Regions from separate parts of the Paenibacillus sp. sgz302191 genome, predicted to be linked through region 1. Evidence: a T-box and tRNA genes for the amino acid it is inferred to sense, from the RefSeq annotation. Region 1 holds a T-box; the other holds one or more tRNA genes.

The links. A T-box is a leader RNA that pairs with one kind of tRNA and senses whether it is charged. The one in region 1 lies ahead of AC3G2T_RS19435 (arginine--tRNA ligase), so its partner is inferred to be a tRNA-Arg.
Region 2: it has a tRNA-Arg gene. The T-box ahead of AC3G2T_RS19435 (arginine--tRNA ligase) is inferred to sense a tRNA for this amino acid. The anticodon was not compared.

Annotation. Positions count from the first base shown of each region.
Region 1 is NZ_JBYLHY010000013.1:51,393-63,807, reverse strand. Features, by position in the region: gene AC3G2T_RS19450 (ABC transporter substrate-binding protein) at 1-869, opposite strand, end outside; gene AC3G2T_RS19445 (ABC transporter permease) at 1,309-2,403, opposite strand; gene AC3G2T_RS19440 (ABC transporter ATP-binding protein) at 2,400-3,389, opposite strand; gene AC3G2T_RS19435 (arginine--tRNA ligase) at 3,581-5,545, opposite strand; T-box leader at 5,596-5,832, opposite strand; gene AC3G2T_RS19430 (EamA family transporter) at 5,939-6,805, opposite strand; gene AC3G2T_RS19425 (exosporium protein C) at 7,016-7,432, shown strand; gene AC3G2T_RS19420 (hypothetical protein) at 7,824-8,030, opposite strand; gene AC3G2T_RS19415 (rhamnogalacturonan lyase family protein) at 8,367-12,415, opposite strand, start outside.
Region 2 is NZ_JBYLHY010000016.1:154,556-163,670, forward strand. Features, by position in the region: gene AC3G2T_RS22670 (aldo/keto reductase) at 1-138, opposite strand, end outside; gene AC3G2T_RS22675 (FUSC family protein) at 347-1,414, opposite strand; tRNA gene AC3G2T_RS22680 (tRNA-Pro) at 1,523-1,596, opposite strand; gene AC3G2T_RS22685 (FecCD family ABC transporter permease) at 1,824-2,798, opposite strand; gene AC3G2T_RS22690 (FecCD family ABC transporter permease) at 2,795-3,814, opposite strand; gene AC3G2T_RS22695 (ABC transporter substrate-binding protein) at 3,832-4,839, opposite strand; gene AC3G2T_RS22700 (ABC transporter substrate-binding protein) at 5,023-5,562, opposite strand; gene AC3G2T_RS22705 (helix-turn-helix domain-containing protein) at 5,457-6,614, opposite strand; tRNA gene AC3G2T_RS22710 (tRNA-Leu) at 6,921-6,999, opposite strand; tRNA gene AC3G2T_RS22715 (tRNA-Arg) at 7,005-7,081, opposite strand; tRNA gene AC3G2T_RS22720 (tRNA-Cys) at 7,107-7,177, opposite strand; tRNA gene AC3G2T_RS22725 (tRNA-Gly) at 7,187-7,258, opposite strand; tRNA gene AC3G2T_RS22730 (tRNA-Leu) at 7,263-7,342, opposite strand; tRNA gene AC3G2T_RS22735 (tRNA-Lys) at 7,358-7,433, opposite strand; tRNA gene AC3G2T_RS22740 (tRNA-Gln) at 7,510-7,581, opposite strand; tRNA gene AC3G2T_RS22745 (tRNA-His) at 7,604-7,679, opposite strand; tRNA gene AC3G2T_RS22750 (tRNA-Tyr) at 7,706-7,787, opposite strand; tRNA gene AC3G2T_RS22755 (tRNA-Thr) at 7,824-7,899, opposite strand; tRNA gene AC3G2T_RS22760 (tRNA-Phe) at 7,915-7,990, opposite strand; tRNA gene AC3G2T_RS22765 (tRNA-Asp) at 8,013-8,089, opposite strand; tRNA gene AC3G2T_RS22770 (tRNA-Met) at 8,123-8,199, opposite strand; tRNA gene AC3G2T_RS22775 (tRNA-Val) at 8,208-8,283, opposite strand; tRNA gene AC3G2T_RS22780 (tRNA-Glu) at 8,334-8,405, opposite strand; tRNA gene AC3G2T_RS22785 (tRNA-Ser) at 8,422-8,509, opposite strand; tRNA gene AC3G2T_RS22790 (tRNA-Met) at 8,525-8,598, opposite strand; tRNA gene AC3G2T_RS22795 (tRNA-Ser) at 8,621-8,709, opposite strand; tRNA gene AC3G2T_RS22800 (tRNA-Asn) at 8,716-8,791, opposite strand; tRNA gene AC3G2T_RS22805 (tRNA-Ala) at 8,795-8,870, opposite strand; rRNA gene rrf (5S ribosomal RNA) at 8,917-9,033, opposite strand.

The DNA.
Region 1 (12,415 bases):
TCTTTAATGGCCGGGTTGATTTCATCGGAATGATCTTTGTAGTACTCCCAGCCCTTGACAGTCGCTTCAACGAACGCCTTCACTTGATCCGGATGCTCTTTTATCATTTTTTCCGTCGTAAAATACGTATTGGCATAAATGCCGTAGCCGGAATCCGCAATCAGCTTCGTTTCGAAATCGACCTTTTGCTGATCCAGAGTGAACGGCTCCGATGTGATGTAGCCTTGCGTCACCGCATTTTTATCGTTAATAAAGTTGACCAGTTGGCCGGTATATTTCATCTCCTGCGCCTGATCCAATTTGTATTTTTGCTTAATGTACTGCCAGTAGCTTGCCGATGAGGCGACGTACACCTTATGGCCGTTCAAATCGCCAAAATCTTTAATGCCCGAGCCTTTGTGATAAATAAGGACTTGCGGGCTTTTTTGAAACGCCGTGGCGATCGCGACGATCGGAATTCCTTCCTGTCTGGCCACGAGAATGTCGTCGCCGTTGGACAGCCCGAATTGCGCTTTGCCGGAAGCGACGATTTGCGTGGACGATACTTGCGGACCTCCGGGGGTCAGGGTCATGTCGAGCCCGGCATCCTTGTAAAAGCCTTTTGCGAGCGCGGCAAAGTTGCCTCCGTGTTCCGGTTCTGCGAACCAGTTCAGGACGAGCGTCGCGGGAACAAGCTCTTTGGCGGCTGCCGGCGTCGGGGCGGAAGCGGAAGCTGCTGGCGTACCGGCCGCCGGTGTCGGTGAAGCTGCTGGCGCTGTCGATGACGTATTCCCGCAAGCGGCTAATACGCTCGTCGCGGAAAGGAGACAAAACGAGACAACTGCAAGGCGTTTGGACGAAATTTTGTCAGCACGGTTCAATACTTTCATACTCAACTTCCCCTCCGATTAGTTAGGCTCTGTGTAAATTCATTTAAAATATATGATCGATGTCATATACAAGTCAATAAACCTCACATTTATTTGGTTGATTTCACAATGTTTTTGATTGAATTTTGTGAAAACTCCATCAAAAGAAAAGACGCCTGCCTTCACTGTCTTGACTGAGTGCAGCATTAAGCCAATGGGAACGATAGTAAGGCCATCCTTTATGGGATGGCCTCTCTATAAAGCGAATCGAAAGAGGCACCCGATCGGGTGCCCCTTTCAAACGATTATGCACTTGAACAAAGCCCTAATCTAAAGATTCTACCCACGTGTCGACTGAAACCACCTCGGCCTGATGAGGGAACACCTTCTCGATGAGAACAAGGTGAACCTCAGGATCCGCATTGATACAGGCGTCGGACAGCACCTTAAGGGCATACCCCTAGTCCCACCTAAAAGTAAAGCTAGCGACTATGAACGCGACGACGACCCATGCACCGAGCAGAAGCACATTTCCCCACAGGCCGCCGATTCCGGTGCCGACGTTCATAACTTCACGAAGCGAGTCCGACAGGTGTGTAATCGGCAGCGCCTTGACGAACGGCTGAAGGAACGAAGGCATGTTCTTCACTGGGAAAAATACGTTCCCAAGGAACATAAGCGGGAACGAAATGAGCCCAGCGATCGGCCCGGCGCTCTCCGGCGTTTTTGCCAGACCGGCGATGATGAAGCCAATCGACATGAAGACGAGCGTCCCCAGAATGACGAACAGCAGCAGAAGCGGCCAAGACCCCATAACCTTGACTCCAAACACAAGCCGGGCGATCAGCAGCACGATTACCGCCTGCGTTCCGTTGAGCAGCAAGCGGGCCGTAATTTGCGCGGCAATGAACGTGCGCGCCTTGAGCGTCGTGCTTTGCATGCGGCGGAGGACGCCGCGCTCGCGCCAGGAGGAGATTTGTCCGGCTACGCCGTTCAGGTTGCTGGACATAATCATCATGGCGACGATACCCGGCACGAGGAAATCGATGTACCGCAGGCCAAGCGATTGAAGCGGCTGGGCGTCGACCGTAACGGCTGGAACATAACTAACGATCGACTTGCTGATGCCGTCGACGACACCGTTCACGAAGGCGAGTCCGAGCTGGGAGACGGCCATATTTTTTTCGTCGTAATAGACCTTAAGCTTAGCCGGGTTTCCACCGCCCGCCTGCAGCTGGCCGGCATATCCTTTAGGAACAACGACGACCAACTGCTCGTCGCCCCGCTTCAGCGCATCCAGCGCTTCTTGCTCCGATGACGCCGCATCGAGATTCAACGTCTTCTGAGCGCGAAACGCTTCGACAACCTTCTTCGAAGCCAGGCTGTTGTCTTGATCGATGACGACGCCGTTCAGATTGCCGGAATTTCCATTTCCGAGAAAGGAGCCGAGAGCAACCATCAGGAGGATAGGAAATAAAAGGGAAAAGAACAGCACCTGCCGGTTTCTCGAAAAAAGGCGAAGCTGCGCCTGCGTTAGCTTCAAATAGGCTTTCATTGTTCCCTCAAGCCCCTTCCCGTCATATGGATGAACACATCTTCAAGCGTGGCGGTGCGGGTGCTCAGCTCTGTCAGCCTTAGCCCCTCGGCGTCGGCCTGTTGGATCAGGTCGATAAGCGACGCTTGAAGCTTGTCGGTGTAAAGGACGAACATGTTTTTACGCTCCTCCATACTGGAGATATGCTCCACAGAGGAAAGAAACGATTTCAACCGGGCCTGCTCGTCCGGGCTTCGCTCATCCCAATCCGGGACGCGGAATTCGATAGCGTTCTCGGAGGACAGGCTGCGAATGAGATTTTGCGGCGTATCGAGGGCGATAATTTGTCCGCGGTCCATGAGACAGATACGATCACAAAGGATATACGCTTCATCCATGTAATGCGTAGACAAGATAATCGTTTTTCCTTCCTTTTTTAGCCGCAGAATGATATCCCACAGAGTCCTTCGCGCTTGGGGATCGAGGCCGGTCGTTGGCTCGTCCAGAAACAGCACGAGCGGATCGTTCACGATGGCGAGCGCGATGGCGAGACGCTGCTTTTGGCCGCCGGACAAACCTTTGACCCGTGCGTTCAGTTTATCCCGGAGAATCATGCTGTCAAGGAGAGGCTCGACGGGAACCGAGCTTTCGTAAAAGCTTGCGTACATCTCGGTAGTTTCTTTCACCGTCAGCAGATCGAACAGTGAAGTCGATTGAAGCTGTACGCCGATCACCGCTTTCACTTTATTGAGCTGCTTAATCGTGTCGAATCCGGCCACCTTGGCGGAGCCTCCATCGGGCCTGCGCAAGCCCTCGATCATTTCCATCGTTGTCGTTTTGCCCGCTCCGTTCGGTCCGAGCAGGCCAAATACTTCGCCCTGCCTCACCTCGAAGCTGACACCGTTCACAGCCGTAAAATCGCCGTACCGCTTTACTAACCCCTCAACCGTGATGATGGGCTTCGCGGTAGCTGGAGGTACCGACTCGTACTCTATACGGGTTTCCATTGTGGGTCCCTGCCTTTTTGAATTTAGTTACTATCTCCAGCATATCAATACCTTCCCGCCACAGCAAGTGAAGGGCGACGTTGGCCGGCATTTTGCCACGCCGGCGCGGTCGTCATAGCTTGGTGGATTAAGCTACTTGAATCAAAATCAGTTGTAAATTAAGATCAAATTATGAGTATGTTAATTCCGTGTCACATTTGCCCGGGAGTCGGCAAGCCAAGCACGCGGAGCGCTTCCTCAAGTGCCTCCATATATGTTTTTGTGATCCACAGGCGGTGGGAAACAACTTCCTCCGGGCCTTTCAGTATCGGGCACGAGCTGTAAAAATGGCTGAACAGCGAAGCCAGCTCAAAGGCATAGGCGCAAATTACATTCGGAGCCAACTGCTGTATCGCCGTGTCCAGCGTCTCCGGCCAGTAGGCGATATGCCGCAGCAAACTGAGCTCCTGCGGCCGCAGCAGCGTCGCGTCCGCAAGGAAAGAAGCTTGCTGCAGCCGCTCTTCTCCGGCTTTTTCCATGATGCGGCTGGCTCGCGCGCAGGCGTACAGCAAATAAACGCCGGAGTTGCCCGTCACCTCGGTGGCCTGCTGCAAATCGAATACGACCTCGGTTGACAGGTTGTATTTGAGCAGGTGGTAGCGGATCGCCGCCGCAGCGATTTCCCGGCTCGATATGCCCTCGTTCCGGGAACGCTTGGCATCGATGGCCGCTTCCATGCGACGGAGCAAATCGGCCACTTTGATGCCGATGCCCTGGCGGCCGGACATCGCGTAAGAGCTTTTGCCGTCGGAAACGTCAATCCCCAGACCGGCAGCGGTATCGGGGCTCAGCGAAACGACGCCGTAGCTCACATGCCGCAGCCTGGCGGCCTGCTCCGCGCAGCCGAGCGATTCAAGCGCCAGCTTTACCATCGCTTGAGGATATTCCTGCCGGTGATCGATCACATTGATCACGATGTCGGCTTGGCCGACCGGCCTGCCGCAGCCTTCCGGCGCGGTCGACCAGATGCCGTCGGCAAACGGCTTGTAGACGAAATCTTTGGGCAGCAGCCCGAATTTCCACAAATGGTAGGCGATATCTTTGGCCGTGTACGTTAAAATACCATTTCCCCGAACCAGCACTTTATCGGCTTGAAAATCGGATGCATGCGCCTCGTCCTCCGCTTCCTCCCTATGCTTCAGCACCCAGCAGCCGGCGAGCTTGCCTTCGGTCACTTTGCCGAACGTAGCCGTGCGCTGCAGCATTTCGAACGCCGCCTGCCATAAACCCTCCCGCACGATGCTGCTTTCCCAGACGAGTACGTCGTATTCAATCCCGAACTGCTTCATCTCCTCAAGCTGCTCGCGGACGATGCGCTCCGCCACCAGCGAGCCGATCCACGCCAGGTTGGAGTTCCCCGCTTCCAGTGCATGAAGCACTGTCGAGCGCTTTTCCAGCAAGGCAGGGTTCGCCTTGTACTCCTTATTCACCCAGGCATACGTCTCCCAGCAAAAATCGCCGAAACGGCTGAACGCCCGCTGCGGTTGTTCCGGTTGTACGGATTGTCCGGGCTGTTCCAACTGCACTGACTGTTCTGTTTGCTCCGGTTGTTCCGGTTGTTCCGGTTGTTCCGGCTCCGCATGCAGTATACCCACCACCGTATCCGCCAATTGGTTGCCGAGATCGTCAATATAATTGTGAACCTCCACCTCACAGCCGGTACGCGCGAGCATGCGGGCCAGCGTGTCCCCTATGCAGGAATTTCGCAAATGGCCGATATGAGCCGATTTGTTCGGATTAATCGAAGTGTGCTCGACCAGCACTTTCGTCCGCTTCTGCGGCGCAGCGGGGGCCGTGCGCCAATCTTTTACCGCCCATGCCTGCCAGTCGACATAAAAATTAAGAAAACCCGGCGGCGCAGCGGCGATTTTCCGGAACAACCCTTCCATGCCGCCCGCCTCCTCCAGCAGCTCCTGCAAGCTTGCGGCAATGAGCATCGGCGGTTGCTTGAGAACTTTGGCCAGCTGCATGGCGATGTTCGAGCTATAGTCCCCGTGATCCGGATGCGGCGGATGCTCGATGACCACTTTAAGCGCATCGGGCCAAATCGTCCCCGAACGTTCCAGCAGCGCGCTTGCCTGCTTTTTAATCTCTTCGGACAACAAAATATGAATCATGCCGATTCCTCCTTCGGTTTGCGCAAAATCAAAAAGCCCCCGTCTCTTAAACAAGAGACGAGAGCTCAACAGTTCCCGCGGTACCACTCTAAGTGTTCATTTTCGCATATGCAAAATAAACCTCTCGATCGATAACGGCAAAAGCCGGATCTCCCTACTGTCGGCTTATCCGCTTCAGAAGACCATTTCCCGGGACCGTTTCATTCAAGGCGTCCGTACCGGTTCCCACCATAGCCGGCTCGCTGAGACTGGACGTCAAAAACTACTTCCCCGTTCATCAATACTCACATATGTAATTGGCTGAATATTTAAAATCATTTATACAGGAACGCCGCCTGGTTGTCAAGGGGGCTCTCGCCGTGCTGCCGCCCTGCCGCTTGCCGGTTCCCGGCCTCAGCCTGCAAATAACCGAATGATCATAATGCCGCCAAAAGCCATGGACATTCCCGACAGCTCCAAAGGGCTGAACCTGTCCTTAACGACAAAGCGCGTATAAAGCAAAACAAGCAGAACGTTAAGCGCTACGACCGCGGATACAAGGCCCGCCTTGCCTACGTCGAAAGCGCGCAAAATAAGGATCATGCCGACCACATTCGTAATGCCGACGGCCATCCCTATCCCGAACGTCCGCCACTCTCCCCATTGGGCAGGGGCTGCTTCAGTACGGACCGAGTGCATCCGGTCCTTCAGCCACCAGCCGCCGAAGCAGACGGTTCCCATCGCAAACATGCAAAAAAGCGACGGAAACATCGGCGCCGCCTGAAGCGTGGACCATTTGCCGGATAAATCGTTGCAGGCGAACAACAATAGCGAGAGCAATCCCCACTGGGCTCCTTGGAGATTGTTTATGGAAATGTCGTTCGAGTAGCGGACGAGCAGCACTCCCGCGACGATGACGACGAAGGCGATAACCTGCATGCCGCTCAGCTTCTCCCCCCACAATCCGTAAGCGGCCACAACGACGATGACGGAAGGCAGCGCCGTCAAAATCGCCACAAGCGACGCCTTGCCAACGGCGAAGCCTTTGAACATGCTGGCGTTGGCGCCGAAGGAGAACAGCCCCATTTGCAGGCCGATCAAGGAGGACGCCGTCCAGCTTTGCTTGTATATGACGCTGCACACAAGACTAAGCAGCGCGCCCATAAAAAAAGCACCGCTCAGCAAAGCATTGCGGTTCAACGACTGCTGGCTTGTCCAGTGATACAAAATGCCGCGCAAACCGAAACTGATCGCAGCGAATACCGAGAAAATAAGCCACATGAAGATGCGTACTCCTTTCATTTCCGTTTCCGGTGGAAAGTTTACCACATCTTAAGGCTTCCTACAACGAAATTTATGCAGCATCAAGAGCATCGCGGAGGCCGCATGATGCGAAAATGGTTTCATGGATTCGGACAACCGTGCAATCGCATTGCTTTCGGATTGCATATTCATAGTATTGTAAGTTAATAGTTTAGAGGAGCTGATGGAATGGTTCGCATCGTTGATTACCAAGCGACACAGCCGCTTAATAAATTCAATTTGGCCAAGTCTTTTACGATACCGTTCTCGCCCAAAAGAGTCCAGCTTGCGAAACTCCGGCTGCATCTTTCCCGCAAAGCGTCACGGGTCGAGCTGATTGCGAGCGTCGGCGTGCGCGGTATCACAGGTATCGCCCAGATTAAATTCAGAATTTTCCGGGATGGAAAAGAAATTTTCAACACGATACAAGGTATTGAGTCTACAGGATCCGAGCAAAATTACATCGTTACGTTCCAAGCGATTGATTTCGACGTAAAATCTGGCTCTCATCAATATACGTTAACAGCCGAAAATCTGACAAAAGGAACAAGAGCCGATGTCGTTGGGCCGATCTCGTTCAGCGCGTTAGCTATAAAAAAACACTAATAATCCGCTTGAAAAAACGCCTCCAAACCGCTATACAAGCGGAATGGGGCGTTTTTTTGCAACAATTCGTACCGGAGAGGACTTTCGGTCCTCACAAGCTTTGCCCGCCGCCCAATTTGCGGCAGCGCTATGACGGAGGCCAATTTGCGGCTGCTCTGCAATGATTCCAACCTGCGACAGCGATGTGACTGTCTCTTTCGCACCTCGCGCAGCTCCCTACGCGCGGTGTTTCGCTGCATGACAGCGGTCCGTCGCCGCTGCTGCTGACATGCAACCAATGCAGCAAAGATGGCTCAGCCGTTCAATGAACGGTTAGGCAAGCCAACAAACCTGCGAAAGTGCAGGCTGCCTGGAAACCCGCAGGCCGGAGCCGGCCGCACCATCTGCCTGGTTACGCGAAGAAAACCTGCAAAAATACAGTTTTTGCTCGGTTGAAACGCCGGCCACGGCAAATTCCTGCAATTGTGCAGGCTTTTCGCCGTGAACATGGGCTCTGATTCAATTTCGCCGAAAATTCCTGCACAATCGCAGGCTTTTCGCCAAAATGAACCCTTTTCAGGAAAAAAAACTGCACTTTCGCAGTTTTTTCCTCTGCCAAGCCGCCTTGGCCCCCCTCCCACACTTCGGCTCCGCAATTCGTGTATGAGAGATGTCGGTTGGGGTAGACGGCTCCACAACTCGTGTATGAGAGGTGTCGGTTGGGGTAGACGGTTCCGCAACTCGTGTATGAGGCTTCGGTTGGGGTAGAACGCCTGTGCCCCTCTGGTTCCACACTCCTTCACTTTATCAACAAGCTGATTTTTGCAGGTTTCTATGCGCTGCTTCTGGCGGGCGAGTTTTTTCAATAGTCCGTGCTTCGCAGTTTTACGAACTGTCAAGCGGGGCCGCCCCTTCGGCAACTAAACTGCGCAGTGGGGCAGCCCCATCCATCCGTCTACTCCAAAATTTTCCTTGCTACGGCAGCAAGGTCGACGATATCGACTTTGCCGTCGTTGTTGATGTCGGCTTTTTGGTACTGGCTCCAGTCCGGATCGGCGGACGTTTTGCCGTATGCCACCGCCACGATGCCGAGATCGCCGATGGAATACTTGCCGTCGCCGTTCGCATCGCCTGGGGCCGCCGTGTGCACGGAGGCAGCGAACGCTTGCAGTGCCGCCGCCAGATCGCTCACGGCCTGCTCGACTTCCGCTTGCGTCGCGGAAGCATTGTCGGCTGCGGCTTTCGCTTTGTCGATCGCCGACTGCAGAGCCGCCTTCGCGCCAACCGGATATTGTCCGGCGCTGCCTCCCTCAACCGCCGCATCGTGCTTGGCCTGAGCGTCCAGGATCGCTGCGCGAAGCGCGGTTTTATCCGCCGTCGGCTGCACGCGGATGCGGAAGGAGACGCCTTCCACCTGCTTCTCCGCTCCTGCGCCGTCGGCTACGGTGGAGCCGACGACGGAAACGGCGGCTTCCGCTGCGGAGGCAAGCGGTTTCGCTTTCCAGCTCAGCTTGAGCCATTCGCCGTCGGCGTGAATGGCGCTGCCCTCGCCGAGCGCAGCCGCAACGATCCGGATTTGCCCCGGCGTCTGCGCGGGGTCCGAAACGGCCAACACCCGGAAGCCTTCTCTGACGGACTCGGCGGATACGAATTCAAGCTGGTCCGGGTTGTAGGACAGCGTCAAATCCTGCGCGTACACGCTTTTCGTCACATTGCTCAATCCGTACGCCAGATCGAACGGCTGCCCGGCGACGGCCGAGGTCGGCCCCGTTAGTGTGGACGCAATGGCATCCGCAGCCGTTACTTGAATGTTCACGGTGCGCACTGTCGTCAGCCCGGCATGATTGACCGCCGTAACTGTAAAGGTATGCGCGCCTTGCAAGCCGAGGAGCGGAATTTTTTGCCCGTTGGTTACGGGATTTCCGTCAAAGGTGATCGTAACGGTTTGCACGCCTGATTCCGGGTCTTCAGCCGTTACCTGCACCTCCAAGGTTTGCGATTCCGTCATGCGCTCGGGAGGCAGTCCGGAGATGACCGGTGCCGTAACATCGCCGGACGGTGACTCGCCGCCGACCGTATACATATGCGGTGCGGGAGGAGCCGTCATGCCTGCGCCCAAGTAAAAACTCGGATGCGGAGGCTGGTTGTAGGCGACATTTTGCCAGGCTACGCCCAATCTGTAGACAGGGTCGTGCATCAAAGTGCGAATCCGGTAATCGGTCAAATCCGTCGTCGAATAAATCCGGAACTCGGAGCTGTCTTCCGACCTCCACATCACTTCCTCCCGCCAGTCGCCGAACAAATCGGCCTGCAAGCTGGAATTCGCTTTGGTGGAGTTGTTCGAGGCGGCGCCGACCGCTGTGAACAAGTTATCGGTTTTATGATTGACGTAGTCCCACTTGTCGATGCGGTTGGCATCCTGGAGCTCGCGCAGCAGGTCGCCGTCCCACCAAACGCCGAAGTTCGTGGAAGAAGGAATCGTCTGGCTGATCAGCTCGCCTTTCGTATTGTACAAGCCCGTCAAAGGTATATGCTGGGCGTTCGTAATCGTAGCGGCCCAAAATTCCTCGCCCAAATAGTTCGGATCAATGTCGGCGGACATGCCGCGTCCCGTGTCGATTCCCGTGCGGATGCCCCAAATGATTTCTCCGGTCGCCGCATCGCGCAGCTCCATGCCGTACGGGGAATCGACATGCTCATGCACGTCGAACTGCTCCAGTCCGGGACGAGCCGGGTCCAAATCTCCGAAATGCTGCGCATCCCCATGCCCAAGCCCCGTGCTGTACAAAATGGTGCCGTCATCGTCGATCGCCATCGCTCCGAAGTTGATTTCATCTTTGCCGTCGCCGTCGACATCGCCCGCAGACAGGTTGTGGTTGCCTTGTCCCGTGTAGGCGGCGTTGCCTTCGTCATTGGTGTCAAAGCGCCACACCTTCGTCAATTGGCCGTCGCGGTAGTTGTAGGCGGCGAGGACGGTGCGTGTGTAGTATCCACGGCTGAAAACCATGCTCGGACGCTCGCCGTCCAAATACGCGACGGTGGCCAAAAAGCGGTCGACGCGGTTGCCGTAAGCGTCGCCCCATGCCGATACGTCTCCCCGTGGGGGATCGTAATCCACAGTCGCCAGCGCTCGGCCGGTCTGCCCTTCGAACACGGTCAAATACTCGCTGCCGAGCAGCACGTAGCCGCTGCTGTTCCGGTAGTCGGCGTCGGCCGAACCGATCACTTGGCCGGTTCCGTCGACCGTTCCGTCCGCCGTCTTAAAGGCGACCTCCGCTTTCCCGTCGCCGTCGAAATCGTAGACGAGGAACTGCGTATAGTGAGCGCCCGCGCGGATGTTCGGTCCCAGGTTAATTCTCCACAAGCGCGTTCCGTCAAGCTTATATGCATCCATGTACACGATACCCGTGTATCCGGCTTGCGAGTTGTCCTTGGCGTTCGACGGAGACCACAGCATGACGATTTCGTAAGTGCCGTCGCCGTCGAGATCGCCAACGCTCGCATCGCCGGCCGAATACGTGTAAGGCTGCCCGTCTTTGGTGTAGGAATCGGCCGGTTTTTGCAGCGGTACGGCCAAATAATTGTTTTGCCATACGGAAATCGCGCCCGATGCGGCTTTTTCCGTACCGTTTTCCACTGTAAACAGCTGGTATTTGGAATCGTTCGTCCCTGTAGTATCGAGGAAATTGGTGCTTCCCGCGATTGGGGCGTCATTCAGTTTGACACCGTCTCTGTACACGTTAAAAGTGATCGAATCGGCATCCGTGCCGAGCATTCTCCACCCGATATATACGCCCGCATCGGATTTGACAGCAAGCGGCGCGCGGTCGATATACTCCATCTGCCTGCTCAGCACCGTAATTGCCTCCGTCGCCATTTGCTCGGAAAGCCCGGAAATGCCTCCCGCGTTCACGGCGGCTACTTTATAGTAGTACGAAATTGTCGTAAGCACGGTCGTGTCCGTATATGAGGCGCTGCGGGTTTTGCCGATCAGCTCGAATGCGCCCCCGGCTTTTTTCGCCCGGTAAATGTTATAGGTGACCGCTTGATCGACGGCAGGCCAGACGAAGCTGATCTCGTTTTTATGAATCGAAGTCAATGCCGGACGGTTCGGTACCGCAGGCGCAGGCTTCGCCGGGTCGATGACCGCCACTTCGAGCGGCTGGGACGGAACCGTCTCATAGCCGGAGCTGTCCAGCGATGTGACGGTGTACACATAGGTCATCCCGACATCCGCCGTAAGATCCGTGAAAGCAACCGTCCCTGTCTCGCCGATCCGTTCAGCGCTCCCGGCGCCGGCCGATTTGCGGTAGATGCGGTACTTGGCGGCATCGCTCACCGCCGTCCAAGATAGCTGAACCGACGGAGGCTCCTGATCCAGCTGCATGCCGTCCAGCTTGAGCCCTGTGGGCGATTGCAAAATCGGCGTGATTTCAATGCCGTTGACGATGCCCGAGGCGCCGCCGAAAATGAAATTCATTTGGCCGTCTTTGACCTGAACTTCGTTGATGACTTTTTCCACGACGGTATTTTTGCCGGCAGATACGGTTCCGAAATCTTTGCCTTCGATCTGCACGGTCGTCCTTGCCGAACCGAGCAAATCGCCGACGTACAGTTTAACCGCATACACGCCGTTCGGAATGTCTACTTTGAATTCCCAAGTGTTGTTAAAATAGCCGATCCAATCGCGGATCAGATCGCTGCCGCCGCTGCCCCGGTCGCGCGTAATCATGCCTGCGTTCGTCGTCAGCCCGTAACCGCGCTCCGGCGTGTAGAGCGTATCGAGCGTAACCGCTGTATAGCCTTCCATCACCGGGCTCGATGCCGTTCCCATGTCGTAGCGGTAAACGGCGGATTTCGTGCTGATGAGCACCTCGTCCGACATCTCCGATTCGCCGCGTCCGTTGACGGCTGTCACGCGAACGCTGTAGGTTTTGCCTTCCGACATTCCGCCGAGGCTGATGGTCGGAACAGTTGCTGTGCCCACCATCGCATACTCCGCAT
Region 2 (9,115 bases), on a different contig from region 1:
CGGCCAGAATTTCCCGACGAGCCCTTTTCCGTTGCTGAACTGCCAGCATCCAAGCCCCAGCGGTGACAGCTTTAAATCCGAGTTGCCCAGCTTGCGTAATTGCAATGAAGCTGCCGTAGTTACTGTTTTCTCATCCATGATGCTTCCACCATCTCCCGTAAAATAATGTGTAGAGTTTTTTATAAAATATATGGAAAAACCACCTTCAGAATCCTTTTTTGTTATATCGGTTAAAAAATGGCGATTTATTAACAAAATGTGCTTTATACCATATGATTAACCAAGTTTTTCCATACGGGCGCAAAAAACCGCTGCCCCTTTTCGGGGACAACGGCTCCTCATTTTGCTACTTCAATTTTATGCTTTTCAGCAGCGCATCGATCGGTTCCTTCTCGTCCGTATCTCCGCGATGGTAATGTTCCACAAGCTTGTCCAGCCGCGCTACCTGATGGCCGTAATCGTACATGGCGGCCGCCACGACCGAATGCCGCAGCATACCTCCCGGCCCTTCGGAAAACTGCTCGATGATCGTCGACATAAAACGTTCGCTCTCCGCCTCCATCTCCAGCCCTTCGGAGCTGTCCGCCTTCAGTTTATCATCGAACTTCAGCAGCACGTGCTCGTGGAATTTGATCAACTTCTCCAGATGGCCGTCAAAAAACGCATCGGTTTGCGGTGTGCGCGCCGCCTGAAAATAATGCTCCTCCACGGCGTCCAAAACCTCAAATCCTTTGTAAATGGCGCGCAGCATTTGCTTGTAGATGACTAATTGGCGAATGCGGCTGAAACCGGCGCGCTTAAGCTTTTTAACTTCCTCTTCCATAAGCTTGTATTTATTCGCCAGCGACTGCACAGCCCCCTGCAAACTGTCTTTTTCGTTGCGAAATACGTTCTCCTTCATTTCATCGGAGATAACCGTCCGCAGCAGCAGCGAAAGTTTGTTGAAAACGCTATGGATCTGCGCGGCAAACTGCTCCTTCGGCTTCGGCGGGAAAAAGAGGATGTTGATCAGGCAAGCGCAGCCGATTCCGATCAAGCTGAGCATAAACCGGTTGACGGCAAACTGCCACTCGGACGAAGCGTCCATCACCGCCACAACCGTAACCAAAGTGAGCCCAATCGTTTCCTCCATGCCCATCCTCAGGCAGATGATAATAACCAGAATACATACGATCCCGATTGCAATTATATTGTTGGAGAAAAACATCCCGGCCAGCAGAGCCAGAGCAGCCCCCATAATATTCGTTTGCAGTTGATCCAAAAAATAGCGCCATGATCGGTAGATCGAAGGCTGCATCGCAAAAATAGCCGCTACCGCCGCGATAACGGGAGGGGTAAAGTTCAGCCAAGCGCTGATATATAATGCCATTGTTACCGCAATTCCTGTCTTCCACACGCGTGCGCCGAAAACCACGAAGCCCTCTCCTTTTCCTCTTCATACTGTCATTATATCTAAAAACAAAAAAATAAGCATTCCCGGACAGCCGACTGACTGCGCCGATCATGCTTATTTGTTGAAAGATCGGGACGACACGATTTGAACATGCGACCCCCTGCTCCCAAAGCAGGTGCTCTACCAAGCTGAGCTACGTCCCGAAAGTACCGGTGAGAGGACTCGAACCTCCACGGTTTCCCACTCGATTTTGAGTCACTTTGGATATTATACCACGAGCGGAATTTAAGTCAAGAACAAGGAAAATAAAACCCACGAAAGACTTGCAGAATCTGGGATTTTCGCGGGTTTTTTTGAATAATTCGGAGACAACCGAAAAAGAAACCATTTTTAGCCGTTGGGAAGACTGATCAATCGGACAGGTTGTCCGCTACTTCTTACGCAGCAGTAAAAAGAGAAAATATGGCGTTCCCAGTATGGCCGTAACAATGCCTGCCGGAACCTCTATCGGAGGCATAATGATTCGCCCCACCAGGTCGGCGGTTACTACGAGAATAGCACCCAGCAAGGCTGAAACGGGCAGAACAAGCCTGAAATTTGAGCCCACCAACAGGCGGGCCAAATGAGGAATGACCAGTCCGATAAAGCCAATGGTTCCGGCTACGGCAATAGCGCTGCCTGCCATAACAACAGCAACAGCGATTAGCATGAGCCGCGTTCTCTCCACTCTCATACCCAGCCCACGTACAATTTCCTCGCTCAGCAATAGCGCATTAAGAGGACGCGAACAGAATAGAGCGGCGACAAGCCCCATAACCGTCCATGGCCAGATCATCTCCACATGCTCCCAACTGCGCGCATACAAGCTGCCTTTGAGCCAAATCAGCGCCTGCGCAGCAGACGGAGAAAATTTGACAATAAACAACGTAATCAAGGCCTGGATACCTGTGCTGACTGCTACTCCACATAGAGCCAGACGCTCCGGCATAAGTCCGTTTTTGTAAGCCAAACCGTACACCAAAAGTCCTGCGGCAATAGAGCCGCCAAAGGCAAACAGCGGCAGCATAGCAGCCGAGAATGCGGGTACAGCCAGAATCAGCACCACAGTAGCCAATCCGCCACCAGCCGTTACGCCGATCAGATCGGGAGCTGCCAGAGGATTGCGGGTAACACCTTGAAGAATAGCTCCAGCTACTGCCATGTTCACTCCGACACAAATACCGATCAACAGCCGCGGCAACCTGTAATCAAAGGTAATCCCTTCCTTGAAGCGAATCTCCTCTATAACTTGGGCAAATGGAAGATTTACAGCACCAAGATGCAAGCTAAAAAAAATCATAATAAGAAGGAGAACGGCGCTAAAGCTCATTATCCATATCCAGCGATGCTTGCCCTTCCGCATCATGACCGCCACCCTGTCTTCCGGCGCATCACATACAGGAAGAACGGCGTTCCCAACAGCGCAGTAATAATTCCCACGGGAATATCTGCCGGATACAGCACCCACTGTCCACCCAGGTCAGCAAGCAACAACAGATCAGCTCCTGCCAAAGCAGATACAGGAATAATTCTTCGATAATCAGCGCCAACAAGCTTTCTGACGATGTGAGGTACCATCAAACCTACGAAGCCGATAGGCCCTGCCAAAGCAACCGCACTTCCCACCATGACAACGCTCAGAACAAACGCCAGTCCCCTGATTTTCCTAACCTGCTGACCAAGACTGCTGGCTGTCGCTTCACCAAGTGTCAAAATATTAAACTGCCCGGCAATTAATAGCCCTATGACAGCTGCTGGGATGATAAAGAGCAAAGCGATTCGCACATCGGCCCAGGTTGCACCAGACAATTTCCCTGCCATCCAGTACAAAATTTCGGATAAGTTCTCATCGTCCAGAATCAGAAAGCCTGTCGTTAGGGAACCCATTAAAAATGCAACGGCAATTCCAGCCAAAACCAGTCGAGTTGAGGTATATTGTCCTCTCAAGGACAGTATGTACACGATACTTCCTCCAATGGCTGCACCGACAAAAGCAGATAGGAGAATCGTAACCGAAACATCCTTCTGTCCCAAAAGAACGAGCGCCAGCACAACGAAGAAGGAGGCGCTTTGGTTAATTCCCATGACTTCCGGGTCTGATAGCGGATTGCGAGTAATGCCCTGCAACAGACAGCCAGCTACAGCCAATCCCCCGCCAATAATAAGGGCAAGAACAGCTCGGGGAAGACGGACAAACCAGACCTTATAGGCAAGTATATCTGTCTCATCCATACTCGCGATCTCCTGTAAACTGCTCCATCTCAGTCCTTTCAATCCGAGAAAAACGGAGATCGCAACAGCCAGCAGCATCAGAACCCACAAGCTGGAAATCAGAAAGAATGGGAAAGGAGGAGGGTTTGTTATGCCCGTTTTCTGATCCATACGTAATCCCCCCGGAATCAGTTGCTCGGGCTCGTGATTTTCAAAGCTTGTTCAAGAATAAGCTGTGCCGCACGTGGCCCCCGTCCTTTGGACCACAGGTCGCGGCTTACCGCAGTAGCCTGGTTTGCTTTGACAGCCTTGAGGTTTTTGTACAGGGGATTGGACTGCCATTTACCAAGATCACCATAATAAAACAAGTAATCCGGATTGATTTCGCTTAACCGCTCCAGACTCAGTTTGGCAATGTCCGTTTTGCTCTCCGCAGCAGACAAATCCTTTTTCCCGTCAAAGGCGTAGTTGACTCCAATTGCAGAAAGCAAGGAACCGACGAAAGAGTCTTTCATCCAAACTGTTGAATCATCCTCAAAAGCACCAATGACAAGGACTGTAGGAGCACCCTTCAACTTTTCCTTGCCTGCTTGAATCTGCTTTTCAATCTCCTGCTTCACCGCTTTAGCTTGCTCCTTTTTATCCAACAGGGTGCCAACGCTAAGCAGGTTCTCCAACACTTCCTCATAGCTGTTATCGTCCAGCGCAATCGTCGGCGCAATTGCTCCCAACTGCCCTTTAATCATTTCGTGCCGGTCAGGATTAGCAATGATTAAATCGGGCTTGACGGATTTCAGAACCTCCAGATTGGGCTGTTTGGCTTGTCCCGTATTAGTAATTCCATCTGCCTTGACAGTAGCTTTCAGATAATCGGGAAACCCGGACTCACCGATCCCGACAGTTGCCGCCGGCACAACATCCAGGACAGAAAGCAAGTCTATGAAGGAGTAGTCAAGAGCAGCAATTTTTGTTGGTGCAGCTTTGATTGACGTTTCTCCCCAAACATGTTTCACTGTGAATTCTGAACCGTTTGCTGCCGAAGTCGCAGATGAGGGAGCGGTGCTGTTTGCGGCCCCAGTGACACCCTTTCCTTCATTGGTCGTGGAATCGGATTTTTCGGCGCAGCCCGCCAGAAGTGCAGCACTCAGCATGAGGGCAGCAATGGAGCAAGTAAAAGTCTTGTTGAACATTTGCATCTGTCTATAACCTCCCGTATTGGTAAACATATTCTGGCGATTTCATTTCCTCCAAATACGAGAATGAGAATGATTATCACCAACACATAACAACACGATTATAGACAGATGAAACCAATAAATCTATGAAGAATATTGCCCGATTATTTGTACAATATTGCTTCGGCCTGTTCTATCACATATTCAGGGGACAAACAATCGCACTGTCTCCTCCAACATCATTTCATGACTTAAAGCAGAGTAATCCAGCCAAGGATAGTACGAGTCCAGTTGAAACCATCGCTGTTTCCGCACGGCTGTAAGCTCTCTCCACTCCGGGCTGTCCATCAGCTTGCGGTACAATCGGGTATCTTTTTTCCTGGGCGAGGTCATAAGCAGTATGTAGTCTCCGTCGAAGTTGGGCAGTTCCTGCGTTGAGATGGTTTTGCGCCAATGAATTTGGCTGACTGCATGAGGCGGCTCAAGCTTCAAATCATGATAGAGGACACTGCCGATATTGCGTCCAATCCCATAAACGCACAGCTTCCCGCCCACAATCCGCAGTACAGTCACAGTCCCTTCCCCAATCTGTCCGCGGATTCGCTGACCAGCCTGAGCAGCCTTATAGTCATATTGCTCTAACCAACGGCTTGCTTCCTTTTCTTTGCCCAGCGCCAAGGCGATTTTATTGAATCGTTCCCGCCATTCCAGCTTCCAATAGGGTAAAACAACCGTTGGTGCAATGCCGACAGTTCCGGGCTGTCACTGACAATCAGGTGAGGCTGAAGGTCTATCAGTTCGTTCCACTTCCCCTTCGTATACATATGCAAAGGAACAGAATCCATCATGTGCTTGTTCAGATGCGGCCCACCAATCCTGCCTTCCGTCAGGACAGAAGCATAGGGAATCACACCTAAAGCCAGTAAATCTCCGTTGTAGGTATAACGCGTAACTACAATCTTTTGACGATATTTTTTGCTATAGGCGGCTGGAGAATAGCCCGTTTCTTTTTTGAACATACGGCTGAAATAGGATTCTTCGTTATAGCCTACACTCTGAGCGATGTTCTGCAGGGAGAGATGGGACAGGATAAGCAATTCCTTGGCCCGATTGATCCGCAGGCTGGTTATATATTCCTTCACTCCAATTCCCCTGCTCTTCTTGAACAAACGCGAATAATAGCTGGAGCTAAAGCCGGACATGTGCGCCAATGACTCCAAAGAAATCGGCTTCATGTAGTTTTCCTTCAGATAATCCAGCGTCCGCTCAATCCCCTGCTGCGGATGATCGCCCTGGGTGTCAAACTCGTTAGCCAGAATGTACAGCAGCTCATAGAACAAATGTTTCTGCTGAAAGTATTCTCGTTCACCGCCTGTACCCTCGGTAATCTGATGCATCTGCTGAACCAGTTGGGTAATCTGAGCTGGATTTGATATCAGCACAGCGCCCTCTATTGGGAAAGATCCGGAATCTTTACGGTACACCGACCAGTTGTCATTGATCTTGTGAGGGATCATGACAACAAAGGTCAACATGTAATACTCCAACATCTGGTCTTCATTCACTGCTACTTCCAGCTTCTGCCCTCTCGCAATAAAAAATACACTTCCCGGCAAAGCCTGGTGTGTATCGTCGCGAATACGCAGCAGCCCCTTCCCTTGATGAATCAGCAGCATGGTGTGAACTGCGGCGCTTTGGGACGAATGAATCTGATCCGGGCTGCATCGCCTCAAGGATATACTCTCCAGTTGAAGCAGCATTTCGTTCAAAGCCTGAAATATGGTAACGTGTGACATTCAACTCCCCCATTATACATTGAAAAAATAGCCCCTACACTCCGACTATAGCAATCCCGCTTAGTTCTTTGTACAAGCCATATCCTTATTGTATGCCATTCCTGGGCGACAGGAAACAAAGCGCTATTTAGCACTTTTTTGCAACCAAAAATTTTTTGATGAATGGGTCGCTTTTTCTTCTCTCATTGCCAACAGAGTTAATCCTGTACTTCGATCAATAGCCCAGGTGATGAACGGCGTACTCAATATCAAATAAAAAAGCCCATTAGATTATATCCCTAATGGACTACTCGATTATAAATATGATACCGGCGAGAGGACTCGAACCTCCACGGTTTCCCACTCGATTTTGAGTCGAGCGCGTCTGCCATTCCGCCACGCCGGCTTAAGTGGCGTGCCCTGAGAGATTCGAACTCCCGACCTTTTGATTCGTAGTCAAACGCTCTATCCGGCTGAGCTAAGGGCACACGTATATAATTCATTTTTTAAAAAAGGCACTACCCAGATTCGAACTGGGGATAAAGCTTTTGCAGAGCTCTGCCTTACCACTTGGCTATAGCGCCAACAAACTAAGCGGAAGACGGGATTCGAACCCGCGACCCTCGCCTTGGCAAGGCGATGCTCTACCCCTGAGCCACTTCCGCATAATGCGCGTAGAGGGACTTGAACCCCCACGGTCGCCCGCTAGATCCTAAGTCTAGTGCGTCTGCCAATTCCGCCATACGCGCATGGTGTTACTAAAATGGTGAGCCATGTAGGACTCGAACCTACGACACCCTGATTAAAAGTCAGGTGCTCTACCAACTGAGCTAATGGCTCAAGCTATAATTATGGGGTCCCCGCAAAGTAATCGGAATTCGCTTCAGAGCTTATCTTCACTTTGTGGGGTGTAGTACTGGGGATCTAGGATTCGAACCTAGGCATGACGGAGTCAAAGTCCGTTGCCTTACCGCTTGGCTAATCCCCAATATGTAATTCGATGAAATAAATGGGGCGATCGATGGGACTTGAACCCACGAATGCTGGAGCCACAGACCAGTGCGTTAACCCCTTCGCCACGACCGCCGCGTCAAAAAGTTGTTTAAAAACAATGGAGGCTGATGGATTCGAACCACCGAACTCGAAGAGAACAGATTTACAGTCTGTCGTGTTTAGCCACTTCACTAAGCCTCCGCAAAACTAAACCTTAATCGGGATTCCGAAAAGTAATGGTGCCGTCGAGAGGACTTGAACCCCCAACCTACTGATTACGATTCAGTTGCTCTACCGATTGAGCTACAACGGCATACTAGGTTGTTCATGGTGGCTCGGGACGGAATCGAACCGCCGACACGAGGATTTTCAGTCCTCTGCTCTACCGACTGAGCTACCGAGCCTTGCACTTTCATGGTTAAAAAATGGCGGAGCCGACGGGATTCGAACCCGCGGTCTCCTGCGTGACAGGCAGGCATGTTAGGCCTCTACACCACGGCTCCACACTAGATAAAACGCCTCAACCTTCAGGAGGTTGGTTGCGGGGGCAGGATTTGAACCTGCGGCCTTCGGGTTATGAGCCCGACGAGCTACCGGGCTGCTCCACCCCGCGTCGACAGATGGTGGAGGCTGACGGGATCGAACCGCCGACCCTCTGCTTGTAAGGCAGATGCTCTCCCAGCTGAGCTAAGCCTCCATGGGATATTGGAATCAACTTCGCAAATTCCTTTGCTTGATGAATCCTTATGACCCGTAGGGGATTCGAACCCCTGTTACCTCCGTGAAAGGGAGGTGTCTTAACCCCTTGACCAACGGGCCTTGTATGTATTCCTGACGGAGAGAGAGGGATTCGAACCCTCGCACCGCTTGCGCAGTCTAACCCCTTAGCAGAGGGTCCCCTTGAGCCACTTGGGTATCTCTCCAAAATAAAACCTTAGTAGCGGCGGAGGGGCTCGAACCCCCGACCTTACGGGTATGAACCGTACGCTCTAGCCAGCTGAGCTACGCCGCCAAGCGAAATGCTGAAAGCAGTACGGAGAAGGAGGGATTCGAACCCTCGAGACGCTTGTGACGCCTACACGATTTCCAATCGTGCTCCTTCGGCCAGCTCGGACACTTCTCCATAATGTGGCTCCCCGAACAGGACTCGAACCTGTGACAACTCGATTAACAGTCGAGTGCTCTACCAACTGAGCTATCAGGGAATATGGTGGAGCCAAGCGGGATCGAACCGCTGACCTCCTGCTTGCAAGGCAGGCGCTCTCCCAGCTGAGCTATGGCCCCTGATTGAATCAACTCGAGAGAAAAAAAACCCACTTAGTGGGTATTCGCTTGGCAACGTTCTACTCTCCCAGAACCCTTCGGTTCAAGTACCATCGACGCTGGAGGGCTTAACGGTCGTGTTCGAGATGGGAACGTGTGGATCCCCTCCGCCATCATCACCAAACAGACAAAGTGCTCATTTGCACCCTGAAAACTAGATACGAAACTTGCGTAAAGTGTGAGTTAAATTGTATAGGTTAAGCCCT